3 regions of the Brevibacillus sp. HB1.1 genome follow, and region 3 is predicted to be linked to each of the others. Evidence: riboswitches for the same ligand, from Rfam matches in the RefSeq annotation. Region 3 holds a riboswitch; each other region holds the start of a gene.
What was found. A riboswitch is a leader RNA that binds a small molecule or an ion and turns the genes downstream of it on or off. The one in region 3 is predicted to bind S-adenosylmethionine.

Region 1 (2,258 bases), on a different contig from region 3:
CACGCAGAATTGGGACAAGCTGTACCCATGAATGAAAGCAACGGCGCTGCCCTGCTAAAACGTATTGAATCCATTTCTGAGAGTGTAGACATACAAAGTGACGGGCGTGTACAGCCGCGCGCAAAAGCGGTGGAGACTGCCCCCTGACAAAAGAAGCCGTGTTTCCAGGTAACTAGAAATACGGCTTTTCTTCTTATTTTTCCTCTTACTTACGCAGATTCGATAATGGGGAAGCAGCGAACTTCTAAGCCAAAATCATTTTTCAATAGGGACTCGTGCTCTTTACTGATTCCTGTCACGATCAAACCTGCACGCAATACGCCCCCCAAGTCGAATTGGACTTTTAGTTTATGCACGTTGACTCCTGCTTGCTGAAGGAAATACAAGACACGATCTGGCGTAGCAGTATGACATGAGCCCTCTAGATAACACAGGACGCGTTCCTCCGAATCCACCGTGACTCCTGCTTTGTCAGCCGTTTTTTCTTTCCAAGTAGGATGAGGTGTGAATGGCTGTGTCAATAAATAGGCCAAATCCTCTACAACTGCACTTGCTGTAGGGAGCTCTCCTGCCCCTCTTCCTGTAAACAACAAGTCTCCCACGATGTTGCCCGATAGCTGCACAGCATTAAACGCGTCGTGGATTTGCGCCAACGGATGACTCAGCGGAAGCATGGTTGGTTCAACAGATAGGCGAATTCCTTGTTCAGCTTGATAGGCCTGCGCGATGAGCTTGATCCGGTACCCCAGCTCACTCGCAATCCGAATGTGACCCGCTGATAAATCTGAAATCCCTTTACGAACAACATCTGCTAGCGGCAGCGATTCTCCGTAAACAAGCTGTGCCAGGATGTACAACTTGTACATAGCGTCAAAGCCTTCTACATCCGAACGAGGGTCTGCTTCCGCATAGCCCAACTCCTGCGCTTGCTTGAGCACTTCCTGATAAGAGAGCTGTTCTGCTTCCATTTTCGTCAAAATGAAGTTCGTTGTTCCGTTGAGAATACCGCGAACACCTTGGATATCGTTCGTGCGAAGGAACTGCCGGAGCACGCTCAAGATCGGGATGCCCCCTGCCACACTCGCTTCATAGGCCAGATGTACTTGATGCTGATTTGCCAAATCGACTAGCTCTGTTCCTTTTTTCGCCAGAAGTTCTTTGTTGGCAGTTACTACATGGCAGCCCTTTTCGATCAAAGCACGGACGTAGTCATAGGTAGGTTCTACACCGCCCATGACCTCCACCACGATATCCACATCGCTTCTCAATACTTCCTCAAAGTCAGTTGTCAGTAAAGCCGGGTCGACATGAACCGCCCGCTCTTTTTCCGAGTCACGCACCAAGGCCTTGACGATCTCAATTCGTTTTCCCAGACGAGAAGCCAGCTTCTCCTGTTGCGAACGGATCGTTTTGATTACGCCTCCACCCACTGTTCCCAATCCCAATAATCCCACGCGTACCACTTCTGCACTCATCCTGACCACCCCATACCCCGAATTTTAGATAAAAAGAAAAGCCATCTTCGATAAGAAGAAGGCTTGTTAGTAGCTAATGCTCCTCCTCCTTATCTCCCAGGACGTATATGTCCTGCAGGAATTGGCACCTTGTCACAAAATATGCGTGACGGTTGCCGGGCTTCATCGGGCCAGTCCCTCCACCTCTCTGGATAAAGAAAATATGAAATTAAAAAAAACCTTCTTCGCTAAGAAGAAGGTTCATCTACTAATGGAGTAACCCGCTTCTTATCTTTCGAGACGAAACGTCTCGCAGGAATTGGCACCTTGTCGCAATATGCGACGGTTGCCGGGCTTCATAGGGCCAGACCCTCCACCTCTCTGGATAAGAACTATTTATGCTGTTGAGCTTTATTCTAAGAAATTCCAAGGCAAGCGTCAACAAAATTCTTTCTTTTCTGATTGTAAGCTGATTTGACAAGGCTTTCAGTTGGGAGTGAACAGGCTTTCTACCTCTTCCATACTGCAGCAAGTGCAATGAAACACACCCTCCTGACCTTCCTCAGGCAGCTCTTTTTCCTCGACATATCCGCACCATTGGCAAATGAAAAGTTGAATCATCGCACGCCCTCCTCTTCTTTTATCCTGCCCAAAATAAAAAGAACATTTTCCGCTCGACCGTGACGATCGTTAGAAAATGCCAGAAAAAGAGGGACGCACTTGTCCACGCGCTGTTTTTCGCAAGCCATCTCTAACACCTCCCTATCTCCCGTAGGTCTATCAGTGTTGTCGAAACAGGCAGGT
Region 2 (2,258 bases), on a different contig from region 3:
GAACCGTGGAGGATCTTGGTTGCAAAATTCATCGTACACTCCCCCCTACGACCAAACTAGCATTCAATGCCTGAAACAAATCGGCTACGACATCATCTGGATGCTCGATGCCAACCGACAGTCGCAACAATCGATCACAAACACCGACATGCTCTCTGACTTCTTGCGGGATATCGGCGTGAGTCTGCGTTGCCGGATACGTACACAATGACTCGACACCACCCAGACTTTCCGCAAAGGACACGATTTGCAGATTTTGCAGGAACAATCCCACCTGCTCTACATCGCGTACGCGGAACGATACCATCCCACTATGCCCAGTCGCTTGATTCACCTGTATCTCATGCCCCGGATGCTCTGGTAGACCTGGATAAAATACCTCCGCCACTGCCGGATGCTCACGCAGCTTTTTCGCTACAATCAAGGCATTGGATTGATGACGCTCCATCCGCAATGCCAATGTTTTCATCCCGCGAACGAGAAGCCAGCAATCTTGTGGTCCAAGTACAGCACCGATTGAATTGTGCAAAAACCGGATTTTTTCCGACAACTCTTCCCCTTTTGTTACGATGAGTCCAGCCAGCACATCGTTATGTCCTGCCAAATACTTGGTTGCACTATGTAAGACGATATCTGCACCAAGCTCTAGTGAGCGTTGACAATACGGGGTTAAGAATGTGTTGTCTACAATCGTAAGGAGCCCGTGCTGTTTCGCCAATTGCGTTACTGCTCGAATATCGGTAATCTGCATGAGCGGATTGGTTGGTGTCTCGACGAAGATCGCCTTTGTCTCAGGGCGAATCGCATTTTTGAGTGCACCAATGTCACGCAAATCCACATACGAAAACGTCAGACCATAGCGAGAGAGCACTTGCTCGAACAATCGATAGGTTCCCCCGTACAGATCGAGTGAAACGATCAGATGATCCCCTTGGGAAAACAAGCCCATGACGGTATGAACAGCAGCCATTCCTGAGGCGCAAGCGAAACCTGCATCTCCTGATTCCGCTTCAGCGATGGTCTCCTCCAAAATAGTGCGAGTAGGATTAGCTGTGCGTGTATAATCGTATCCAGTGCTCTGGCCCAAGGCCGGATGGCGATAAGCCGTTGCATAGTAAACAGGAAAGCTCACCGCCCCTGTTTTTTCATCTCTGCCTACTCCCGCCTGAATCAATTTCGTTTCCAAATTCATGTCTGTTTCTCTCCCTCCAATAGTGTACGAGGGCATCAAAAAAGCCCTCTTTCCTCTGAAAGAAGGCTTTGTTTACGTCACCGTAAGCAAATCCTTCTCATCTTTCAGAGTTTGATAACTCTGCAGGAATTAGCACCATTATCTCCCTGTTAAAATACAGGTGATTGGTTGCCGGGCATCATCGGGCCAGTCCCTCCGCCGCTCTGGATAAGAAGATTGCTATTCAATTTGATTGACCCTAATACTAAAGGATCGGCAGGATTCTTGTCAACAATTTATTTCCACCCGTTAATTTGCATCTTTCAAGGCGGTCATCACTTGATTGTCCAGCTTCGCTGCCGCGTTTTTGTCATACGTCTTTTCATATTGTGGTTCTACGGAAATACGGGAACCGTAAAACATAATATCACGAACAGCCTCAATTTTGATTTCTGCCATGGCCAGCTTGAGCGGAACGCCTTCCAGTCGGTCTGTTTTGACAGAAGCACGACCATTAATGGCGAAAGACGAGCCGGCACCGATCAAATGCAAGACAACTTGCGGTTCCTTCGCAATATTAGCCAAAATACGTGAGCGATTATCCACGGCAAAACGAATCGTATCGGCGGTGACAGCATACGTCCAGGACAAGGAGCTGAGCGATGGTGCTCCTGACTCATGGTCTACTGTGCCCAAGGTAACAAAACGCTCCTTTTGCAAGAGCTTGAATAAATCTTCAGAAAGAGATTGGGAAACAGTTTCAGCCATTTCAAAGCCTCCTAACAAACGTTTTGTACGTTCATTTTACCCTTCGCCTAGCTGATAGGCAAACGTTTCCTCTTCACCTTGATTCTGGTTGTCTTTTTCCCTAGACTGGTAATAACGATACCGAATGATGGAAGGGGATGGACAGCTTGTCGCCTACAGACCGCCTCATGCAGCAAATTGATCAAGTCCTTGAAGAGCTTCAGGAAGTTCGGAAGGTAAATGAGCGGATGCATAAAATTGCGATGTTCCTGGAAGATATCCGACTAGCAGATGTGATCCAAAATTACACAGCCCCGCGCAAGCTGCTCTGGATCAATTT
Region 3 (2,258 bases):
GCTTCCTGTTCAGTCAATGCGCGATATGCCATGATTCCAAAACTCCCCTCTACGTATTTTCCCTCTATCTCTACTTGTTTTGTTTGAGTACCTGGAGCAATAAAAAGACCTCTTTTCCCGAAGAAAAGAGGTCGCTGTCGTCACGTGTAAGAACCGTGTTGATGTCCCCCTTATCTTCCAGACTACTTTTGTTTCTGCAGGAATTAGCACCGTGCATGTCGCCTGTCAATCAGTCGCTTCCTTGCGTCTGAATGGCGTCATGTCGGTTGCCGGGTATCATCGGGCCAGTCCCTCCACCTTCTCTGGATAAGGTATCCAAATCGTATTCGGTTTTTGATTTAGTTTGAATCATACAACCAACGCTTCCACGATGTCAACACCCTTTTGTGCAAAAATTCGCACCTTGCTATCAGTAGCTGTATTGTGTTCCCGATGCCGCAGGTCGCTCCCAATTTCACCAGTCTATCTTGCCTAGAAACGCTGCTGTTATTGACTTTTCGGCCTTGAGCTTCAGCAGTTCTTTGGTAGGTCCGGTGAGGACGGCTCCGTAGATTCGCACTCCGTTTTGAACAGCCAAGACCGTACTTTTTCCCCACGGTAGTCGTCCAAGGAAGAGTAGGCGCGACAAAAGGTTTCCTGTGTCAGATCCTCTGCCAGCCTCTCATCTCGTGTCAGCCGGAAAAGATAGCGGTACATATCGTTTACATGCAGCCGGTACACATCCTCCAGACCTACTTTCCCAAGCCGTTCACACCCCTTCATCCCTTACCACGAAGGAAGTGCCAAATAGTTTCACCTTCGTCTCATTTTTCTTCTAACCTGCTGCACATTCTCTGCAAAAACAAGGATTGACTCCTGACAATGAACGTCATATCATGGGGGAAACGAATAACTCTTATCGCGAGCTGGCTGAGGGACTGGCCCTATGATGCCCGGCAACCGGCGCTATACCATGAATCGTACGCGGATGATGCGTACCTTGGATAGCGAAACGGTGCTAATTCCAACGGATAAGAGTCGAGATAGAGCCTCTTTGGCTTGTTTCGGCTACTGACCCGAGAGATGAGAGGAGACGAGACGCTTTCATAGTCGACAACCGCCTCCCCGCTCAATGGGGAGGCTTTTTTTAATCATTCAAGGAGGATGAGACGTACCATGAGTGAACAACGTATCCTCGTCACCTATCTCACACAAGCAAAAGACTTGAACAAGAAAGCGCAAGCCATTGCTGTCGGCATGACAGTCGGTTCCTGGACGGATCTGCCGCTTGCCAAGCAAGCTGAGCTAGCGCCGTATCTTGGTGAAGCCGTGAGTGCAACACCGCTTGCGACACTGGAAAACGGAGAAACACGCGGTTTGATTACCGTCAGCTATCCGACCCGCAATTTTACAGCAGACATTCCATCCTTGTTGACCGGAATATTCGGCAAACTGTCGATGGATGGCAAAATTAAGCTCGTCGACATCGTTTTCCCTGACTCATTCCTTCAGGCTTTTCCTGGACCGAAGTTCGGCATTGATGGTCTGCGCGAACGTTTAGGGGCACATAACCGTCCGCTCTTGATGAGCATTTTCAAATCGTGCCTGGGCCTTCCTTTCGATGACCTGAAGACGCAATTCCGGGCACAAGCCTTGGGCGGAGTCGATCTCGTGAAAGATGACGAAATCTTCTTTGCAGATGACCGCGCTCCTTTTATCGAACGGATCAAAGCGTTCAAGCAAATCGCCCAGGAGACAGAAGCCGAAACAGGCAAGCCCGTCCTTTATGCAGCCAACCTGACTGGACCAGTGCATGAGCTGAACGAAAAAGCGAAACGTGCGGTAGATGCAGGTGCTGACTGCCTCTTGTTCAATGTGCTGGCCTTTGGATTCGATGCCCTGCACCGTTTGGCAGCCGATCCCGATGTACACGTACCGATCATGGCGCATCCAGCATTGGCAGGCGCTTACTATCCATCACCTGACTACGGTATCGCCACCCCGCTTCTGCTCGGAACGTTGATGCGCGTAGCTGGTGCAGATTTGGTACTCTTCCCATCTCCATATGGCAACGTCGCCTTGGACAAGACAGAAGCGTTACAGCTCGCCAAGCATTTGACCGACCCACTGAATCGTGTACGCCGTTCCTTCCCGGTTCCATCTGCCGGCATTCATCCTGGGCTGGTTCCACAGCTTTATCAAGACTTCGGTCTGGATCAAATTGTCAATGCAGGTGGTGGAATCCACGGTCATCCCGGTGGAGCAACCGCAGGAGCGAA

Region 1: linked by a shared signal. The riboswitch ahead of HPY27_RS03275 (homoserine dehydrogenase) and the one ahead of HPY27_RS18055 (2,3-diketo-5-methylthiopentyl-1-phosphate enolase) in region 3 are both predicted to bind S-adenosylmethionine.
Region 2: linked by a shared signal. The riboswitch ahead of HPY27_RS03855 (aminotransferase class I/II-fold pyridoxal phosphate-dependent enzyme) and the one ahead of HPY27_RS18055 (2,3-diketo-5-methylthiopentyl-1-phosphate enolase) in region 3 are both predicted to bind S-adenosylmethionine.

What each region holds. Positions count from the first base shown of each region.
Region 1 is NZ_JABMIV010000001.1:667,792-670,049, forward strand. Features, by position in the region: gene HPY27_RS03270 (CapA family protein) at 1-147, shown strand, start outside; gene HPY27_RS03275 (homoserine dehydrogenase) at 210-1,475, opposite strand; SAM riboswitch class I at 1,562-1,673, opposite strand; SAM riboswitch class I at 1,740-1,846, opposite strand; gene HPY27_RS30325 (hypothetical protein) at 1,941-2,075, opposite strand; cobalamin riboswitch at 2,235-2,258, opposite strand, start outside.
Region 2 is NZ_JABMIV010000001.1:789,522-791,779, forward strand. Features, by position in the region: gene HPY27_RS03850 (trans-sulfuration enzyme family protein) at 1-32, opposite strand, end outside; gene HPY27_RS03855 (aminotransferase class I/II-fold pyridoxal phosphate-dependent enzyme) at 29-1,192, opposite strand; SAM riboswitch class I at 1,287-1,406, opposite strand; gene HPY27_RS03860 (pyridoxamine 5'-phosphate oxidase family protein) at 1,481-1,939, opposite strand; gene HPY27_RS03865 (DUF5665 domain-containing protein) at 2,077-2,258, shown strand, end outside.
Region 3 is NZ_JABMIV010000006.1:316,221-318,478, forward strand. Features, by position in the region: gene mtnK (S-methyl-5-thioribose kinase) at 1-32, opposite strand, end outside; SAM riboswitch class I at 168-313, opposite strand; gene HPY27_RS30620 (anti sigma factor C-terminal domain-containing protein) at 455-559, opposite strand; gene HPY27_RS18050 (sigma factor) at 511-762, opposite strand; SAM riboswitch class I at 893-1,069, shown strand; gene HPY27_RS18055 (2,3-diketo-5-methylthiopentyl-1-phosphate enolase) at 1,156-2,258, shown strand, end outside.